4 regions of the Paenibacillus sp. 79R4 genome follow, and region 4 is predicted to be linked to each of the others. Evidence: riboswitches for the same ligand, from Rfam matches in the RefSeq annotation. Region 4 holds a riboswitch; each other region holds the start of a gene.
What was found. Region 4 has a riboswitch for cyclic di-AMP ahead of DMN77_RS11605 (KamA family radical SAM protein). Riboswitches for the same ligand answer to the same signal wherever they lie in the genome.

Region 1 (5,141 bases), on a different contig from region 4:
GATTACTTTGTCCATCAATAGCTCGGCTTATTTGGCGGAAATCTTTCGCGCAGGTATTCAAGGCGTGGATCGCGGACAAGGGGAAGCGGCGCGTTCACTCGGGATGTCGCAGGGAATGTCGCTGCGCTTCATCATCATTCCGCAGGCGATTAAATCAGTGCTTCCGGCCATCGGCAATGAATTCATAACGATTATTAAAGAGTCCTCTATCGTCTCCATTATCGGTGTGACCGAGCTGATCTTCCAATCCGGCTCTGTCGTTGGCATCACGTATAACGGGATGACACCGTATCTGATCGTTGCAGTAATTTATTTTATTCTGACATTCACACTATCTCGGGTTTTGGGTGTGTTCGAAAGGAAGTTGAAGGCCAGTGATAACCGTTAAAAATTTGCATAAAAAATTCGGTCATCTCCATATTTTGAAGGGGATAGACCTTGAGGTCTCGCAAGGGGAGGTTGTCGTTGTAATCGGTCCGAGCGGATCGGGGAAGAGCACGTTCCTGCGCTGTCTTAACATGCTGGAGACTCCATCTGAAGGCGAGATTCTGTTCGAAGGCGAATCGATTACCGTACGAGGGCACAACATTAACTTGACTCGTCAGAAGATGGGGATGGTGTTCCAGCAGTTCAATCTGTTTCCGCACAAGACGGTGCTCGATAACATCACCCTTGCGCCTATACGCGTGAAGAAGATGGACAAGAACAAAGCAGAGGCCGTAGCGATGAATCTGCTGCAAACTGTCGGTTTGCAGGATAAGCGGGATGCCTATCCCTCACAATTGTCCGGTGGGCAGAAGCAGCGGATTGCCATTGCCAGAGCGCTGGCGATGGAGCCGCATGTAATGCTGTTTGATGAACCGACCTCCGCGCTTGACCCCGAGATGGTCGGAGAAGTGCTTGATGTTATGAAGAAGCTGGCCGACAAAGGAATGACGATGGTCATCGTTACGCATGAAATGGGCTTTGCCCGAGAGGTCGGCGATCGCATCATCTTTATGGATCAAGGCCAGGTTTTGGAGCAAGGCTCGCCACAGCAAGTATTTGGTGCGCCTAAGGAGCAGCGGACGAAGGAGTTCCTGAGCAAAGTACTCTAACCGAGCGATATATTTGCGCGAGGAATGGAAGGGGCGATCCCGGTAGTAAATACTACTTGGGGATCGCCCTTTTTGCTAGTATCGCGAACAGGGATGCTCAAGGTGCTACCAACTCGACTTTTATTCGATCAGGGTCTTCGAAAAACAAGGCATAATAGTCTTCTCCGCCGGCGAAAGGATGCCTATCCTGATAAAGCACGTTTAATCCTCTGGACCGAATCTTGACAGTCAGCTCATCCACTTGTTGCCGTGAATTCGCATGGAATGCCAAATGGTTCAGCCCCACACGACATCGATTGTAGGGAACGTCCAGGTATTTCTCTTTGGCTTGAACAAACACTAGATAAGTGTCTCCTAATTTCCAGCTCCGGCCTTCTTCCCATTCCTGAAACGGCGCATAACCAAGCTCTGACAGAAACCATCCCCAGAATTCTGCCGAACGTTTAAGGTTTGATACGTAAATCTCGATATGATGCAGCAAGCCCAATGCTTCACCCCTCCAACCCAATATTTTCGCTATGCGGAATACCATCCTATCCGTTCTTTACTACTATAGAGGTCGAACCAAAGAAAGAGCAAGTCCGGCTTTTCCAGTCCACATTTCTCATGTTGAGTTGCGCTTATATAGTAAACATATAACTGTATTTGTCATTAATTAAGATTAAAAATACCTTGTTATATCAGGCTTTGTGCGCAAATGGTAACAATTACATGAGCTATTGGTTACAAAGTTGTGATATATTCAATGAGCCGAAACTTACTAGGACAAGTGCGGGGGACGATTTAACGAAAGGCCGATTTGAAATGGAATCATTTACAGATTGGCTATCTTGGGGTGAAGCGCGGATAAAGTAACAAAAAATGAATCTATCATTTGTTACTATTCTCGCGTAGGGAAGCTTCCTTTTCCCGAATCCGACAACTAACTCCGCAGGCGAAATCAAAGGAGGACAACATGAAGAAACAACATACATGGACATTCAAGCGCATGATGAAGACAGCATTGATTACCGCTGGATTATTTGGAGCGATCCAATCCGTTCCTGCGCTGGCCGACTCGTTACATACAGCGAAGGAAGGAGATACATTCTATACACTTTCGAAGCAGTATGGAGTGCCGATGGACAAGCTGATGACCGCTAATCCGACCATCCAGGCAACCAATATATACGAAGGTCTTAGCATCACAATTCCTGATAACAAGAGCAATACGATGTCTGCTCCGGAAATGAAGGCTTCATCTGCGGACAGCGCCATTCTGCTGCCTACGCTAAGCGTACTTGCAGATCAAAAGGTGGTTGAAGCTTGGGGCAAGAGCTTTAATTACTCCAAGACGATCAGCGCCAAAGCGACGGCGTATTCTTCAGCTCCAAGTGAAAATGGCGGATATGGCGCGGTAGATTATTATGGCAACCCGCTCAAACTAGGAACGATTGCAGTGGACCCGAAAGTGATTCCTCTGGGCACCAAGGTGCTCGTAACCGGACATGATCATGAAGGCCTGCCTAAGAAAGCTTTTGTAGCGACAGCGACAGATATCGGTGGAGCGATCAAGGGCAACCGGATCGATATTTTCATCCCGGGCAGTACTTCCTTTGTGAACCAGTTTGGTTATCAGGATGTTAAGTTGTTTGTATTGAAATAGCAGATTATAGATTCATCGATTTTATAGGGCCGTACCGGACAGAAGCTGTTCCGGTACGGCCCTATTTATTACAATTTATTTTTCTTGGTTTGGAGCATATCGGCCACATTAACGAATTGATAGCCTTTGGATTTCAATTGTTCGATAATCTCGGGCAGCGCCTCGATCGTACCGTTCAGGTTAGAGCCCGAGCCGCCTCCGGCATGCTGGAGAACGATCGATCCGGGACCAACCGTTTCAAGCACGTTCTGCTTGACCTTGTCCTTGTCGAGCCCCTTCCAATCCAGAGAATCGACGTTCCAGTTTACGACTCTGTAGCTATGCCGCTTCGCCCAACGAACCTGAGCTTCATTAATATCACCGTATGGAGGCCGAATCAGCTTCGGGCGATAACCGACGATATTTTGAATCACCTTTTCGGTCCGCAGTATTTCGGACTGGAACTCCTGCATCGAATGCTTCTTGAATTGATTGTGAGTATAGGAATGGTTGCCGATGATATGGCCATCACGGTGGATTTGCCGAACGAGATCAGGATGTTTCTTGGCCCGGCTGCCTACGACGAAAAAGGTGGCTTTGACACCTTCACGCTTCAGTATTTTCAACACTTGCGGCGTGAATCGGGGGTCTGGCACATCGTCGAAAGTAAGTGCGACCTGCTTCACCCGAGGACCGCGGAATACAAAGGTCTCGGAATATTTGCGCTGCAGCTCGGCTAGATTAAGCGGCTTTTCACTGCTCTCAGTGGATGTAGGTGCCGTGTCCTCCGTACCTGGTGCACCCGGTGACGACCGTTTGGCTTCAATGCTCCCAGAGCTTGGGAACAACATGAGCAGGATGGTGCAGACGATCATCCAGTGTTTGAGTTTTGTGGACATAGCATTACCTCTTCTCCAAAATAAATGTCATGTTCTGGTATGCCCATATTCATTGAAAAATATGAGGAAATGGTTAATTTTCAAGGTAAGCGTTTTACTCAGGGCTAAATCGTTTTGGAGTGATGTTTATCACAGACTGGTAGGCGAGAAAAATTGCATCTTTAAATGAAGTGTATAAAATCAAGCAGGCGTCTATAGTGTGCTCAAAAAGGCCAGTTTTGCAGTACCGGAGCTCATGTTTCCGATATTTTTCCAAACGCTTCTGTTGGATGAGCATAGGAACTGAGAAGAGGGGCGCAGGAAGTTGGTCGTGAACAACTGAGAGGCTTTCGCAGGCCACATGGCTTCGTTGGCTTTTCGGATCGGAAGTGGGCTTTTTGAACAACCTCAATAAGAAAGGGGACTGAACAATTTGACGGAAGTCATATCCAATGAGGAAGTAGCACCAGGAGTATTTCGTCTGGCCGTTGCCGGTCAATTCGTCGGGAAGATGGGCCAGTTTTACATGATACGCGCATGGGACCATTATCCGCTGCTGTCCAGGCCGCTGAGTATTTTCGATATTACGCCTGGACGGATCGAATTTCTGTATTTAGTCGTTGGAGAGGGAACGAGACTATTCTCAAATTTGAAGCAAGGGGATCATGTGAGGCTGGAAGGTCCGTTTGGAAATGGATTTGAAGCTCCGGAAGGCAAGACGGCATTTGTTGGCGGGGGAATCGGGATTGCCCCGTTTTATTATGCCCTGCGCCAGGTTCCGAATGCCGACGTGTATCTCGGCTTTAGCCGCGAGTCTTACATGGTAGAAGAATTCCGTGCAGCTTCCGCTGGACAGATACATGTCAATGTGGGTGGCGTGATTCTCGACGATCTCGATTTTGAGCACTATGATACGATCATAGCCTGCGGACCCCATCCGATGCTGCACGCTGTGCAGCGCAAGCAACAAGCTTCATCCGGACGAGCCAAGGTATATGTCTCACTAGAGAACCGGATGGCTTGCGGGATTGGGGCCTGTCTGGTATGCAGTGTAAAATGTAAAGACAAACGGAAGAAGGCTTGTACGGATGGTCCTGTATTTCCGGCAGAGGAGGTTGTATTCGAATGATCGATTTATCATGTTCTTTCGGCAAGCTGACGTTTAAGAATCCGCTCGTTATGGCCTCCGGAACCTTCGGATTTGGACAGGAATATGGAGCGCTCTATGAGCTGAATCGCCTTGCGGGAATTTCCGGCAAAGGGCTGACCCTTCACCCGAAGGCAGGCAATGACGGCATAAGAGTCTATGAGACGCCATCCGGGTTGTTGAACAGCGTTGGCCTGGAGAATCCGGGAGTCGAAGCTTTCCTAAGCGAGGAGTGTCCGCGCTGGGAGCAGCTGGATCTGATTCGCATTGTGAATCTGGGCGGGAATACGATGGAGGACTATGTGGAGGGAGCTGAACGAATCGAAGCGGATGCCAAGCGAAGGGCGCTTGCGGGTAATCCGGCTGTCGACATGATTGAACTCAATATTTCCTGT
Region 2 (5,141 bases), on a different contig from region 4:
TCCGACCAAGGTCCGGTCGACAGGTGTTGGCTTCGCTGCTTCCTTCGGCCGGATTGGCGGGGTAATCGCTCCGTTCCTGGTTGGCTGGCTTGTAGCCCGGGAGGTAGCGATCAGCTCGATCTTCTGGCTGTTTTTCGTTACGGTTCTGATCGGCGCGATTGCCGTCCTCTGGCTAGGTACCGAGACAAAAGGGAAGGAACTTTTGGACTAGCTTTGGATTAGCAAGCGCCTCTGTGCCTGTCTGTTCAAGGGAGCGCTAATGAAAAATTGAGCTGGCATAAAGGGGAGAACAAGGTGATGCAGAAGCGAAACGCTGTTTGCTGAAGCGAATCTGCATCTGCTTCTTGTTGTAAGTTTCGCACGGCATTATGTTGGTCGGGATATGGTACTTCCCGATTTGATTCGGGAAGGCAACATGGACCCGATTGCGTAATCTACTATTTTGGAGATTCTAACGAAACGTGGTATCGTTATTGGCTTCAAATCGGGGCGCTGAGATTTTTAACGAAACTGGGTATCGCTATTGAACAAGAATTATCTCTTTTTGCTGGTATTTCGCCCAAATAACGATATGGTGTTTCGTTAAAAATAATTTCCCGCTTTTGGGGAGCCAATAACGTTCTGTAGTTTCGTTAGAAATAAAAATAGCTGCTGATAAGCAGCTATTTTTATTTGGTCCAGCATTGGTCCAGCATTGGTCCAGCATTGGTCCAGCATTGGACTAACATCGGACTAGCATCGTGCCAGTATCAGGCCAGCATTGGTCCAGCATTGGACTAGCATCGTGCCAGTATCAGGCCAGCATTAGCCCAGTATCGTGCCCGCATCGGACTAGCGTCGTGCCAGTATCAGGCCAGCATTGGGCGGTAGGTGCAGCCGGTGCGGTCGGTTATGGGCGGATGGCCTGACCAGCTGGGTTAATGGCCCGGATACAAAATAAATAGAGCGGTCGATGAAGTGAGACGAGAATGGTCAGTTAACGCTCCAATTGAGCTTGATCGAGGCTTTCGCCCGGCAGCAGGGCATGGCCGGATATGCCAAGCTTTTGCAATTGGTGGGCGAATTGTGCTCCGTCCTGCTTGATGAGGCCAAATGTATCGTAGTGAACCGGGACCACGTGCTTGGCGCCGATCCATTCGGCAGCGAGCAGGGCGTCCTCCGGTCCCATGGTGAAGAAATCGCCGATCGGGATGAAGGCGAGATCGATCTTATGTTTGCTTCCGATGAGCTTCATATCGCTGAACAGTGCGGTATCACCGCAATGATGGACGATGAAGCCGTTGATATTAAGCACAATGCCCGCAGCAACTCCCAAGTAGACATTGGTTCCGTTCACTTCTACGGATGAACTGTGGAGAGCCGGGGTGAAGGTTAACTTGCCGAACGGGAAGTTGGATGAGCCTCCCAGGTTCATCCCGGTTGCCTTAAGCCCTTTTTGCTTAAAAAAGTCGGCCAGTTCAACAATAGCTACGATGGTGGCTCCAGTCCTTCTGGCAATCGCCTCAGCGTCCCCGATATGATCCGAATGCCCATGGGTAAGCAGGATATAATCGACATCGATATCTTCTGCCATAGCAGCTGCTTTAGGATTTCCGGTCAAGAATGGGTCGATGATCAGACGGTAATCGCCGGTATCTAAAAATACGCATGAATGTCCGAGATACGTTAGTTTCACAAATATCGCTCCTTTTTGGCAAAATAATGAACTAACTCTATTATAGCGAAGCAGAGGCATGAGTAAAATTTTGCTGGCTGGCCAGTGCAGTATTAACATTTTGCGCCTGCCGGATCACTGCATAGCTGTGAGCTATGATGATCCAGACGGTAGCTAATCCCGGTCAAAACAGCGGCGGCAATGGTGACTATTCCCCCGGACCAGGACACATCGATCAATCGACTGTTTATGGCAACGAAGCCGCCAAGCGTCGAACCGAAGGCAATATAGATAGGGTTTGCACTTGCTTACCGAGTATAACGTTCCAGTAAAGGGGAGAGTCCAGAGGTCGTTTGCTATAATCTGTGGAATTCTTATAAAAGAATTCAAAATCAAGAGTAGAAATGAGCTATAGCGAAAATTAGAGAGCGCCATATCAATGTAAGCGGTATATTTTCGTATTCCTTTAAATTTATCGCTTTTTTTGCCAGGAAGTTGGCTTTACAGTCAACCCTTGCAGCGGTATGATTCAATCCATAATCCATAATCAATATTAACCAATTCCGATCGCTTAATCTCTGGGATATTCCAGGGAACGGGGGAACCAACAAGTGCTTGCTGCGTGATGATCAATGCGGCTTGCGCGACGTCTGAAGGGCCAGGGCTGGTGTGAGAGCCAACACAGGCCCATTCGGACAGGGGTGAATCCTGAGGAAGAGACCATGGACTCTTCTCGGGTAGGGCGACTCTCACCGCCCGAATCCGTCAGCTAACTCCGTCAGCGTGGGTATGAGAGAGGAAAGGTGACTGCGAGCCGCAATAAATTCGGCCACAGAGGACCGTTTGCCTCTGTGGTTTTTTGCGCCCTAATTTGAAAAATGAATTGAAATACAATGAAATGATCCATCAAAAAACGCTGAATGCTGTCGTGGATAGGACAGCAGCGGGGGAACCAACGGTACTGAGTGATGTCCGCTCCGCGGGCTTCTCAACCTTAGTTCCATGGGGTGAATCGCTTGGAGGATAATCTATTCTTCAAGGTAGGGCGACTTCCGCGCCCGAATCCGTCAGCTAACCTCGTAAGCGTCAAGGAAGAGGCAACCACCAAAGGCCGAATAGTGGGTCCAAGACCACCCATAAAGCCGCGGGGAAGGTTACTATCTTTCCTGCGGCTTCTCTTGTGTTGTCCTCTGCAAATTCAAGGAGGGTGTTCTCAAGTGGAGGGAGAGTTTGTTCTGGTAGCAGCCCCGAACCCGGTTGGACTGAAGTTCATTTTGCTGCTGATGGCAGCGAAGCGTAATTTCGCGGTACTGGTGAACAACAAGAAGGAGGAAGAAGTCCTTCATAAACTGGGCGTAAGACATGTATTGCGCATCAAGACGGATGACGAGCAGAGCTGGATCGTTCCGCCGTTTCCAATCGGCCGCTGCTATATTTTTGAACTGAGTATGACATTAACTTGTCGCTATTTGCAAATCTGCCGGAGATGGACGCAGGATCAGATTTTCATTATTACTCCGAATAAAAATCCGCGCATGATTTACAAAGGGCTGGGAGCTTCTTATGTCATCCATTCCGTGAGCGGAGAGGTTGGATTTCTGCTTACGGCAAAGCCACAGCTTGAGCAATAAGCCGGAGCTTAAAATTTATAAACAGGATTCCTGATGGGGTGAGTGTGTAATGGATTATTTACAAATGTTCATCGTGATCGGCGTCATATTATTGCTGGTGAAGCCGGTCGGAACTTATATATATCATGTTTTCTCCAATGTACCGAATCGTAGTGATCGCATCTTCGGAGCAACAGAGCGGTTTATTTTCAGCATAGCCGGCTACCGGCGGCGCGAAGGGATGGATTGGAAGAAATATATTATCAGCTTGCTGGCCACCAATGTGGTGTTGATGACCATCGCTTTCCTGCTTCTCAGCCTGCAGCAGTGGTTGCCTTGGAATCCCGAAGGAAGCGGTGGTATGGAGCCGACGCTGGCATTCAATACGGTAATCAGCTTCATGACCAATACGAATCTGCAGCATTATAGCGGGGAGACAGCACTGAGCTATTTCTCGCAAATGGCTGTTATCACCATGATGATGTTCACATCGGCGGCTACAGGTCTATGCGTTGCTATTGCTTTTATCCGCGGGATTACCGGGAGAGGCCAACGGCTGGGGAATTTCTTCGAGGATTTTGTAAAGGCGATCGTTCGTATTCTTCTGCCTGCTTCGCTGATCGTAACGCTTCTGCTGGTGGCGCTCCAGGTTCCGCAAACCTTGCAGCCTGCCACGGCTGTGAACACGCTGGAAGGGACTGTACAGCGAATCTCGCTTGGGCCGGTGGCCTCGCTGGAATCCATCAAGCATTTGGGTACGAACGGGGGTGGATTCTTTGGAGCAAATTCCTCTCATCCGTTCGAGAACCCCAGCGGGTTGACGAATGCAATAGAGATGTGGTCCATGTGGCTGATCAGCGCATCACTGCCTTATACATTCGGTTTATTTGCCCGCAATAAGAAGCAAGGTTGGGTTATTTTCTCCGCGATGATGGTCTTGTTCCTTGGATTTCTATCTTTGGTCTATTTCAGCGAGAAGGCCGGGAACCCGCTCTTCCATACGCTTGGAATAGACCTCACGCAAGGTAATATGGAGGGCAAAGAGGTGCGTTTCGGGGTTGCGGGCTCGGCGATTTTTACGGCGATTACGACCGCTGCGACTACGGGGAGCGTTAACAATATGCATGATTCGCTTACTCCGCTTGGCGGCCTGGCAGCTCTGGCCCAGATGATGCTGAACGTCGTCTTTGGCGGGAAGGGCGTCGGACTTATGAACATGGTGATGTACGCCATACTCGGCGTATTTATTTGTGGATTAATGGTCGGCAGAACGCCGGAGTTCCTTAGCAAGAAGATTGAAGCCAGGGAGATGAAGCTGATCGCCATTGCGATTCTTATCCATCCCTTGCTTGTGCTTGCGCCAACAGCAATCAGCGCTATGACAGGGTTAGGGTACGACGCAGTCACAAATCCGGGGTATCACGGTCTGTCGCAAATGCTGTATGAGTATGCATCCTCTGCCGCAAATAACGGCTCCGGCTTCGAGGGCCTCGCGGATAATACTGCATTCTGGAATATTATGACCGGCTTGGTCATGCTTCTGGGCCGCTATATATCCATGATTGCTTTGTTAGCTGCCGCAGGGTCCTTAATGCAGAAAGAGCCTGTCATGGAGACGATCGGTACGCTGCGGACTGACAATAAATTATTCGCTGGAATTCTCGTAGGAACGGTATTGCTAATCGGAGCTCTTACTTTTCTGCCGGTGCTTGCCGCAGGTCCTGTAGCTGAGTATTTGACGCTAAAATAATTTAAAGAGGTGTGCTAAACATGAGCACTGGGCATAAATCGATGTTATCCGGAAAAATGATGCGAGGAGCCGCGCTGGAAAGCTTGAAAAAGCTGAATCCGCTGTGGATGATCAAGAATCCGGTCAT
Region 3 (5,141 bases), on a different contig from region 4:
GTCATAAGGTCAGAATAAGGGAGCAGCCAGCTCTCGTCTGCATGCTCTTCATGCTCTTGATTGCGTTTATTCCGTTTGCGCACCTTCACCCGCCCCCTTTTCTAGGATTTGAGCGCGTTCGGCAGGGGTTAAGAATACAGCAAGCTTTTGTTGAATTGCGATTGTAGACACCCCGGATTGAATGGATAACAGGCCTTCTACCATCATGAGTCGAATCTCTATTTCTTTCTTTGAGAGACGTTTAAGTTTATTGGCAATGGGATGCCACAGTACGTAACCGGTGAAAATACCGAACACGGTTGCGATAAATGCACCTGAGATCGCATGGGAGAGAACATCGACATCGCTCATATCTGACAATGCTGCAATCAGACCGACAACGGCACCGAGTACACCGAGCGTAGGAGCATACATTCCGGCTTGTGAGAAGATCTGCGCCCCTGCCTTGTGTCTTTCTTCCGTAGCGGCGATGTCCTCTGTCAGGACATCCTGTACAAATTCCTGATCATTGCCGTCAATGATCATCCGCATTCCGTTCCGCAAGAAATCGTCATTAATTTCTTCTACCTTGGCTTCCAGAGCGAGCAGCCCTTCACGGCGGGTAATTGTGGCCCACTCCGCAAACAGCGCAATCAGTTCACCCTTCGTAATAATTTTTGGCTTGACGACCGTCATTTTGAGCAATTTCGGAAATTTCTTCAGCTCAGATAGCGGGAACGCCATGAATAGAGTCGCAGCGGTACCCACGAAGATAATGACAAAGGCCGCGGGGTTGGAGACCAAGCTTTCGATCGGCGCACCTTTTAGGAACATTCCCCAAATGAGTGCTACGAGTCCAAGAATAAGTCCAATAATCGTTGAGATTTCCATTGCACACCTCGTCCTTGAGATAATTATTCCATAATTCTGCCACCCGCATCCTTGCAGAACGGCATTTCTGATTTTATGGAAATGGCTTATCTTTTTTATCGACAGAATTCCCTTTTTTTTTAAGGGCGATTTTCCGGTATAATGGGACTACGATTGAATATTCGTTAGAGTGAAGGGAGAAGAATCATCGTGGGCGTAAAGCATGGCAGAGATTATGAATATATTTTGGCAGATCTCACGAAGGCGGTAGGCCAGATATCTGATAGCTATATTTTCTTTGAGATGGAGGCTTCTGAATGGGAGATCCTCTCGAAGGAGGAGAAGCTGGAGGTCCAGGAGGCGCTGGCCGAGGACTTGTTCTTTGCGTTAGGCACGGAGCCGGTTATTTCCGTTGGCAGCGCAGTAGTGATTTATGATGCGGACAACCATCGCATCAATTTCCTAATCGGAGAGGATGAACTGGATTTCGTTGCATTGATTTAATATTTATTCCCTTATTTTGTTTATACAGTAAACGCTATGGTAATATATTGGATAGCATGATCGTTGAATAGAAGAATATAATGAATTAATATCTCATGTACGGTTCAGATGCAAGAATGATATGGGGATATTTTTTGAGAACGAACGGGAGGTAGAAATAAAAATGCCGTTTACACCGCAGGAAATAGAAGCGCATTTAGAGAGACTGGAAGGATGGGAGCTAGAGGAAGGACGATGGATCGTTCGCAAATATACCTTCTCTAATTATATGAAGGGAATCGCTTTTGTCGATGAGGTTGCAGCCATATCAGAGGCGTTCAATCATCACCCTTTTATAACCATTGACCATAAAACAGTGACGCTTCGGCTGACATCATGGGAGGAAGGCGGTATAACGGCCGTTGATATTAAGGAAGCACAGCAGTACAACGAGGCTTTCGAGAAGGCGCGTTCTGTAGGCTGATGCATCGATAGGCTTCTACCCCGGCTGGAAGTGGAACTCAATGTTATACAGCCGGCTCGTATAGAAGAACGCCCACCAGGGATCCCCTTGGCGGGCGTTCTTTGTGCTGCGATTATTTTTGCTCCGCAAGCCAGAGGGCTACGTTCGCAATTTCTTCGTCCTTCAGCCTATCCTTAAAGGTCGGCATTTGTCCTTTGCCTTTCTTGATGATGCCGTAGAGCTGATCCGCTGTTAATTGAGCTCCGATTTTCTGCAAATTCGGACCAACTTGACCTTGCAGTTGATCGCCATGGCAACTGATACAGTTTGCCTTGATCGTAGCATCGGCCTGATCAACATTGAGAGTAATTTCAGGCATGGTTGGCTTGGCCTCTTTGGCCACTTCCTCTTTACCAGGTAAGGTGAAAATTAACACGATGGCCATAATGAATGCCACGCCGAGTAATCCGCTCATGATCCATTTCTGCACACGAATCGCCCCTTTTATGTAAGCTATCCATTCCATTATACCGGAACATTGCAGTGGATCATAGCGTTTGTGACAAAAAAAGTAATGATAATTTAGTGTTTTCTTGAAAATATATGCAAATCATCACAGACAACATTAAAGTTCAATATGACCAGACTCTCCCTCTTTAGGGAATCCGCGAAATACCATACAATAGTATGGTTTGGAAATGCCGCCGGGCGTCATCTTCTCATATAGATCAGTAATCACGAAGCCCGATTTCTGGTAGGCTCGGATCGCTCTTTTGTTCCAGGTCAGAACCTCAAGATCCACCTCATTATCAGGCTTACGACGCAGCGCTTCCTCCACGATCGCGATGACAAATGATTTACCGTAACCATGGCCGCATAAATCAGGTCTCATCCCGACCCCAATACGGGTTACTCCTTTGAGGGGAAAGTATTGGGCAAAGCCCGCGAGCCCGCCGTTTTCATCCAATAGGGAGGCGTATTGTTCGGCCCGTAGTGCAGGATTGCCGAATTCTACATCGAGCGCCTTCATCTGCTCCCAAGGGAGCCAGCTATATACGTCATAGGGAGAATCGTAGCGCCAGGTGCAGATGTCTGCGCCATGGTCTTCTTCCATAGGTACAATAAGAAATTTCGGAATATACTTTTCCATATTTACGCCTCCTTGCTTATTGCATGATACGATGCTAGATACCTTTTTAAACTCACTCTAACGGGAATTCTATTCCTTGTAAAGGTGTTAGTGCGATTTTAGAATATTTTGCTTGCACGATGCGCTACAGGATCGGAGATAAAAAAATGCAATTGATTCCGGGCGTGGAATCAATTGCATTATATAGTTATAAATGATGATAAATGAATGAATGAAAGTTAAATGGTTGAACGCTGAAGATTAGGCTTGGGCATACAGAGAATAAGTATATTGGCTAAGGATACGCTTGGCGCCTACATAACGCGTTTTGTAGTAGCTATTGCTCAAGCTGTCGATCCGAACGCCTTTAGAGGAGGAAGAATGTGCAAATTCTCCATTACCCACATAAATGCCTACATGGGAGACGCCTTTACCCGTCGTATTGAAGAAGACGAGATCGCCAGGCTTCAGCTGGCTCTTGCTTACTGCAGTGCCTTGCTTGAACTGATCTGTTGATACGCGAGGTAGGGTTACGCCCATTTTCTGATATACGTATTTGGTGAAGCCTGAGCAGTCAAAGCCGCTGCTGGCGCTAATTCCACCAAGTCTGTAAGGTGTACCGTATACCGAGTCAACAACATTAGTAAGAGTGGTACTCGCAAAAGCATTGCCGCTTTGCATGGTGAAGAAGATGGCTAGGCTTGCAGCGGCTGCGATGATTGTTTTTCTCAAGATGTAAGCTCCTTCCAAGGCCTGCGAGGTTAGCTTGCGGATTCGGTTGAAGGTTCCCTATGGCGGCAGGATTGCGGCCAATTCACCCTAAATGGTTCTCCCGTTTCCCGGGTGCTGGGGAATTCGGCTGTTCTTAGTTGATGCACCCAAAAGTTACGATAGTTACAACAAAGATTACAAACTTGTTACTATTACATTGGTCATTTTACCAAACCCGCCCAGGTTTGACAAGCTTGTCGATAGATTTGATCTGCAAGTCGGTGTTTCTATCCAGGCAGATAGGCATAAAGGGCCAGAAGCGGGGAAAAAGCAGGCCCTTAGACAAATAAAAAACCCACGGTTATGATTCCAAATGAATCTCCGTGGGTTTAAAATTCGTTATTATTCTACATCATCGTGGTCTGTAACTTCTCCAGTAACATCTTCGTACTTATCAGAACTCATAACGCGCTTAGCTCCAACATAACGATCTACATAATATTTCTCGCTCAATTTGCTGATTACAACGCCCTTGGAAGAGGATGCATGAGCAAATTTGCCTTCACCTACATAAATACCTACATGGGATATGCCTTTGCCTGAAGTGTTAAAGAACACCAGGTCGCCAGCGATTAGTTCATCCTTGGATACGGATTCGCCCATTTTATATTGCGATCCCGATTGGTGAGGAAGCTTGACCCCGATCTTGGAGAATACATACATCGTGAACCCTGAGCAGTCAAACCCGGAAGTCGTTGTCCCACCGGATACATATTTCGTTCCTAACGCTCCATCAATAGCAGAGTCTAATTTGGAATCAGCGAAAGCGCTACCAGTTCCGATGGAGAAAAGCAATGTAACACCAAGAGCTAATGTAGTTAACTGTTTCTTCAAGAAAAATACTCCTTCCGATTGCCTACGAGGTTAGCTTAAGGATTCGGTTGAAGGTTCCCTATGATCCCTCTCTAGCGAGATCAATTCACCCAAAGTGGTTCCCCCGTTCCCCGTGGAGGGAATTCGGCCATGATTTCGTAAATAATTGTTATAATTACACTCGCAATTGCTATTACTTGACTTATTATGACAAGAATGATTACAAAACTGTTACTGAATTTCTGCTGTTGTTATTGTAACAAAGAGAAGTATATTTTGGCAATGCCTAATTCACAAGATTCAGAGACAAAAACAAAGAACAAGACCTCCGATTCTGGCGGAGGCCTTGTGGTATAAGGGATTATAATGGTAAAAATAATTTAACTTTTCTGTGACTTCATTTCCCATAGTTGATATTGAGAGGTTACCTCCCAAACTCGGAACAAACTTCGTATGAAAGGATAGCTTTGCTGCAGAATAAGAGCGAGTATTCCGGTCCAAATCCACGATACTGAACCAAAGATGAAGAACAGGATCAGGGCAAAAATGCCGAGTAAGAGAGAGATGCCCGCTCCAGGAAGCACATATCGAACACCTATCAGAATAGAACCCCATAGCCCCTTTTTGAAAAGA
Region 4 (5,141 bases):
CAGCGATCAATACGGCGTGCACAAAACGGCCTATATCCGCCTGTCCGGCAGCACGGCTGTTCTGGCTGTAGGTATGGATGCAAACTTTATCAAGCAGAAGGAAGATCAGATTCTATGGACCGGAATCGTGATCGCTGCCCTTGTCATTGTGCTGGCGCTGATCGCAGCTTATGTGAACAGCAAACGCATTATCAAGCCGATCAAGAATTTGGCGGCAGTAACCAGACAAATGGCGCAGGGAGATTTAACCCAACAGATTACTATTACGGGACGCGATGAGATCGCGGAGCTCTCGGCCAGCTTCCAAACGATGATTACCGAGCTAAAGGAAATGATCACCAAGGTTCAAAATAGCTCCCACGGGGTGATCCAGGGCTCCGATCAGATCTATCAATCTGTGAATACCTTCCAGAATTTGATCGAGCATTCCGGCAATTCGATGCAGGAAATTGAGAAAGGCAGCACCATCATCGCCGGAGCCGCCGCAGAAAATGCCCGTGCGATGGAAGAAATCTCGTTAGGAATTCAGCATATCGCCGGCTCCTCGGCTGAAGTGACGGAACGCATCGGTCAAGCTTCAGATGAAGCTGACAACGGGAATGAGCTGGCCAAATCGGCAACCGGTCAGATGCAGCTTGTCGAGCAGGCCGCCGCAGCGCTGCTCACGCATATTTCAACTCTGAACGAACGTGCTTCATCCATCATTCAAGTCGTAGATTTGATCTCAAGTATTACAAAACAGGTTCATATCCTGGCGCTGAATGCAGCGATTGAAGCAGCACGGGCTGGAGAGCATGGCAAAGGCTTCTCCGTCGTCGCCGAAGAAATTCGCCTGCTTGCTGAACAGACGAGGGATGCCACAACGAAGATCAGCGAATACTTGCTAAGCATCCAGGAAGAGACTGTAAGCTCGATGCAGACGATGCAGCGTGCCACCCGTGAGATTAGTTCCGGTACGGAGCAAGTGAATCAGGCAGAGCTGGCGTTCAGCCATTTGACCGAGCTGATCTCGGAGATTAACTCCAGCGTTCAATCCGTCTCGGCGGCAACCGAGGAAATCTCGGCCAGCACGGAGGAAGTCACCGCCTCTGTTGAAGAATCGGCTAATATAACCGGGAAATCCCTTCTTAGCATCGAAGAAATCTCCAACAACACCAGCCGACAAATCGAGGAAATGAAGAACCATGTAGGAGCGATTGAACAGCTCCACCGCCATGCTCTTTCCTTAAGCGAGGCTGTAGATAAATTCAAAGTTTAAATGAGATCAGTAAACCAAGAAGAACCGCCGGAATTAATATTCCAGCGGTTCTTCTTGGTTAAAGACCTACCTGCCTCTTACAGTTCATTCACCGAGACAGCCTCGGCCAGCTTCTTCTCGGGTCTTTTCCAATACGATTCATTACCGGGAAGATCATCAAACCAGGCTGCATCCTCCGGACATTCAAGCACCATGAACTTCCCATATTCATCCTCACGGGATTGATGATATTTCAAGTACGCCATTCCGTGCTCGATCGCCAATATTTCGATTTTGCCGGATGTATGGCTCATCGATAAGCGAACGCGCTTGCCCAGACCGGAAGTACGGGCCTTAGCCCCTTCCACCAGTTGATAGGCCCGCTGCAGCGGAATCACAAAATCGGAGTTGCCGGCGACCGGGCGGTTGATGAAGAAATAATAAGGCGTCACGCCTGCCCAGGACAATTTGTCGAGCAGTTCCCCAAGCACCTTCTCATCATCATTAATTCCCTTCAGGATCGGCGTCTGATTCACAACGATGGCTCCAGCTTTATGCAGTGCCTCGAAGCATTTGCGCGCTTCCGCCGTAATCTCCCGCGGATGATTAATATGCGCCATTACATAAATGCGCTTCTCCGCTGAGGAGAATTCAGAGATCAACTGCAATAGATCAGGATCTTCATAGATCCTCATCGGATTGAACACAGGGATCTTCGAGCCAAGCCGGATGATCTTCACATGATCGATCGCCCGTAGCCGTTCGAGGATAATGCGCAGCTTGGAGGTCGCAAGGATCAGACTGTCCCCGCCCGTCAATAACACATTGTTGATCTCAGGATGCCTGGAGATATATTCAATCCCCGGCGTGACATCAGCCATCGCTTCCTTCACATCATTGCGGAATAACCGCTTGCGGAAGCAGTAGCGGCAATAAGCGCCGCATACCTCAGAGACGATTAGAAGCGCCGTTGTCCGGTACTTATGCTGACAGCCGGGTACGACATAATTCGTATCCTCGTCAGAAGCATCCCAGCGCCCATATTCGCGCAGTTCCCCCGTATTCGGAATCACTAGCTTACGAATCGGATCCTTAGGATCGTCCCAGTCAATCAGGTTCAAATAATAATCATTTACCCGGAACACGAATTTGTCAGTAATCGGACGCAATTGCTCCCGTTCCGCCTGGGATAGCTGCGTCACCCTATCGATATTTGTAATGTACTTCGGGCTTGCCATACACCATCTCCTCCTTTATCTCAAACAACATCGCCGATTCGTAAAGAAGAAGCATGGAAACCAAAGATGACAGTGCAGCGCAAGGCATTAGATGCCGAGTAATAACGGGTCATATTGCTTACAATTTAAAGATTCATAAACGCAAAAAGACCCGTAACAGGGTCATTGCAAAGCGGTATAAATGATGACCCATCCACTGCTGACGAGGTTAGCTGACGGACTCGGGAAAGATGGTTCCCTACGTGTATTTACAACGATTCGCCCCAAAAAATGGTTCCCCCGCTTTTCGACTTTACCATTCGAAAATTAAGCGTATATTTATCGTATTACAAATGTAAGCGTATGTCAAAACTAAGGATTCTTTGGAAGGCCCGCAATTTCATATATTTGATCCATATCCAGATGGCCTCTTACATGATCGGCAAGTCGGTCAAACGCCCTCTCACGCCTGGCCGCAGCGGAAAATGTCGCAGCCAGAGGCTCCAGCCCTTTGGCTTGTCTAATGCCATCCAACCAAGCCCGGCGATACTCATCACTATTGAAAAGACCGTGTAAATACGTACCAAACACTCGCCCATCCACACGGCAGACGCCCTCCGTGCGTTCCCCTCCATCAGCGCTTTCAACCAGGAATAAGGACATTGCTTCTTTCTCCCTGTTATCTATACTTCCTGTTGTACCGTGTGAGTTCGCTACGGTGTCAGAGTTCGATGACTCTAAACCAAACCCAGCCTGACTTGAGTATACCGTCTCCCCGGAGTGAATTTCGTAGCCGCCAACGGGGATAACGGGCTCCGTTGAATAAAGGCGGAGCGAGGCATCAGGTAGAACATGTCCTGTGGTGCGGATTGTTTTTTTGCCAGGGAGAAACGTCGTTGTCAGCGGCAGCCAGCCAAGTCCACGGGATCGCTTCACCTTGCCGGATTCAACAGCCTCCGGATCAAGCAGTGCATCCCCAAGCATCTGGTAACCGCCACAAATACCGACCAGTTGCGAATGAGCGCTGCGCTCCAGATGCTGCTCAATTGCCCCATCCAGCCCCTGTTCCCGTAGAAATGCCAAATCGCTGATCGTATCCTTGGAGCCCGGAAGGATGATTACATCCGGCTCTCCTAGCTCCGCCGCTCGCTGGACATAACGCACAGACACATCCGGCTCTGCGTCCAGCATGTCGAAGTCCGTAAAGTTGGAAATACGCGGATAACGAATCACGGCAATATCGATATCGCGGCCCTGCTTAGGTACCGAAGCGTAGGAGTCGAGAATGACTGAATCCTCAGCCTCGATCTCCAAATCCGGCAAGAAGGGCAGCACTCCGAGGACGGGGATGCCTGTCCGCTGTTCCAGCCAATCCAACCCTGGCCGAAGCAGCTCCAGATCGCCTCTGAATTTATTAATGATGAAGCCCTTCACCCGGGCTCTCTCTTCAGGCTCCAGCAATTCGAGTGTTCCGACCAGAAATGCAAACACCCCGCCGCGATCGATATCGCCGATCAAAATAACCGGAGCTTCCGCCCATCCAGCCAGATTCATATTAACGATATCACGCTGCTTCAAATTGATCTCCGCCGGACTTCCCGCACCTTCCAGCACAACGAGATCGTATTCATCCCTCAGTCGGTTCAGAGCCTCCATCACGATCGGCCGGGCCACGGGCAGGAACTCCTCGCGATATTTCATCGCGCTCAGATGCTGATAAGGCTTGCCGTGAACAACGATCTGCGAGTGCATATCTCCCGTCGGCTTAATCAGGACGGGATTCATATCCGTTGTCGCCTCGATTCCACAGGCTTCAGCCTGCACGCCCTGTGCGCGCCCAATCTCCCGGCCATCGGCGGTAACATAGGAATTTAGCGCCATATTCTGCGATTTATAGGGCGCCGTCCTGAGTCCGTCTTGAACGAAAATTCGGCATAAGGCAGTCACGATGACACTCTTGCCTACATCAGAAGCCGTTCCCTGCAGCATCAGCACAGCGCCCCGATGGCTGGAATCTCCGCAATTCCGCTTTGTATCTTTTTCCTTTATAGCAACTTGCTCTCTTCCTAAATCCTCTTGCCTCATCGATCAAACCTCCACTTCACTCATTGAAAAAGCAAGCAGGCGAGCAGTAGCAATACCGCCTCCAGCCCTTCATTGATTGCGCCGTAGGTATCGCCCGTCAAGCCACCCAGCCTTGCACTCATCCGGCTCGCCATCCAGGAACCGACGCCCCAAGCTAATAAAGGAGCAAGAGCATAATAGATCATTGGGCTGATCATATTCAGATCTCCCCATTGCGGCACGGCGGCCAGCAGAAGCAGTCCTGCCGATAGCACCAGAGCCAGTAAAGTCGCAAGCAGCGTATCCCGGACACTTTGCCCCCGGAATCGTCCGGCCAATCCTTCCCCGCCGCGCGCGGTCGGCCAATGGCGCATCGCCAGCGCCATGAACCAGCGGCTCCATACAGGAGCCGTCATTATGGCTGCTCCCGATACATACAGTCCGCGGCTCAGCAGTGTGGCAAGCAGCGACATTTTCAAGAGCAGCAGCAGCACACAGGCTAGCACACCCATCGCTCCAACTCGGCTGTCCTTCATAATCTCCAGCATTTTCTCACGGGGACGATAGCTCAGGAACGCATCGGCAGAATCCATCCAGCCATCCAAATGCAATCCTCCGGTCAG

Region 1: another riboswitch for cyclic di-AMP. It lies ahead of DMN77_RS21400 (3D domain-containing protein); the one in region 4 lies ahead of DMN77_RS11605 (KamA family radical SAM protein).
Region 2: another riboswitch for cyclic di-AMP. It lies ahead of DMN77_RS03760 (hypothetical protein); the one in region 4 lies ahead of DMN77_RS11605 (KamA family radical SAM protein).
Region 3: another riboswitch for cyclic di-AMP. It lies ahead of DMN77_RS22005 (C40 family peptidase); the one in region 4 lies ahead of DMN77_RS11605 (KamA family radical SAM protein).

The regions. Positions count from the first base shown of each region.
Region 1 is NZ_QJOT01000021.1:34,259-39,399, reverse strand. Features, by position in the region: gene DMN77_RS21415 (amino acid ABC transporter permease) at 1-388, shown strand, start outside; gene DMN77_RS21410 (amino acid ABC transporter ATP-binding protein) at 375-1,097, shown strand; gene DMN77_RS21405 (VOC family protein) at 1,195-1,578, opposite strand; cyclic di-AMP (ydaO/yuaA leader) riboswitch at 1,836-2,048, shown strand; gene DMN77_RS21400 (3D domain-containing protein) at 2,053-2,742, shown strand; gene DMN77_RS21395 (polysaccharide deacetylase family protein) at 2,811-3,620, opposite strand; gene DMN77_RS21390 (dihydroorotate dehydrogenase electron transfer subunit) at 4,033-4,728, shown strand; gene DMN77_RS21385 (dihydroorotate dehydrogenase) at 4,725-5,141, shown strand, end outside.
Region 2 is NZ_QJOT01000002.1:395,005-400,145, forward strand. Features, by position in the region: gene DMN77_RS03750 (MFS transporter) at 1-211, shown strand, start outside; gene DMN77_RS03755 (metal-dependent hydrolase) at 977-1,675, opposite strand; cyclic di-AMP (ydaO/yuaA leader) riboswitch at 2,213-2,453, shown strand; cyclic di-AMP (ydaO/yuaA leader) riboswitch at 2,559-2,755, shown strand; gene DMN77_RS03760 (hypothetical protein) at 2,872-3,285, shown strand; gene kdpA (potassium-transporting ATPase subunit KdpA) at 3,335-5,014, shown strand; gene kdpB (potassium-transporting ATPase subunit KdpB) at 5,035-5,141, shown strand, end outside.
Region 3 is NZ_QJOT01000023.1:14,275-19,415, forward strand. Features, by position in the region: gene motB (flagellar motor protein MotB) at 1-83, opposite strand, end outside; gene motA (flagellar motor stator protein MotA) at 67-870, opposite strand; gene DMN77_RS21985 (hypothetical protein) at 1,060-1,353, shown strand; gene DMN77_RS21990 (4a-hydroxytetrahydrobiopterin dehydratase) at 1,517-1,816, shown strand; gene DMN77_RS21995 (c-type cytochrome) at 1,929-2,285, opposite strand; gene DMN77_RS22000 (GNAT family N-acetyltransferase) at 2,421-2,945, opposite strand; gene DMN77_RS22005 (C40 family peptidase) at 3,186-3,656, opposite strand; cyclic di-AMP (ydaO/yuaA leader) riboswitch at 3,660-3,795, opposite strand; gene DMN77_RS22010 (C40 family peptidase) at 4,038-4,529, opposite strand; cyclic di-AMP (ydaO/yuaA leader) riboswitch at 4,533-4,668, opposite strand; gene DMN77_RS22015 (hypothetical protein) at 4,889-5,141, opposite strand, start outside.
Region 4 is NZ_QJOT01000007.1:94,823-99,963, reverse strand. Features, by position in the region: gene DMN77_RS11610 (methyl-accepting chemotaxis protein) at 1-1,258, shown strand, start outside; gene DMN77_RS11605 (KamA family radical SAM protein) at 1,336-2,475, opposite strand; cyclic di-AMP (ydaO/yuaA leader) riboswitch at 2,658-2,798, opposite strand; gene DMN77_RS11600 (cobyric acid synthase) at 2,827-4,443, opposite strand; gene cobS (adenosylcobinamide-GDP ribazoletransferase) at 4,560-5,141, opposite strand, start outside.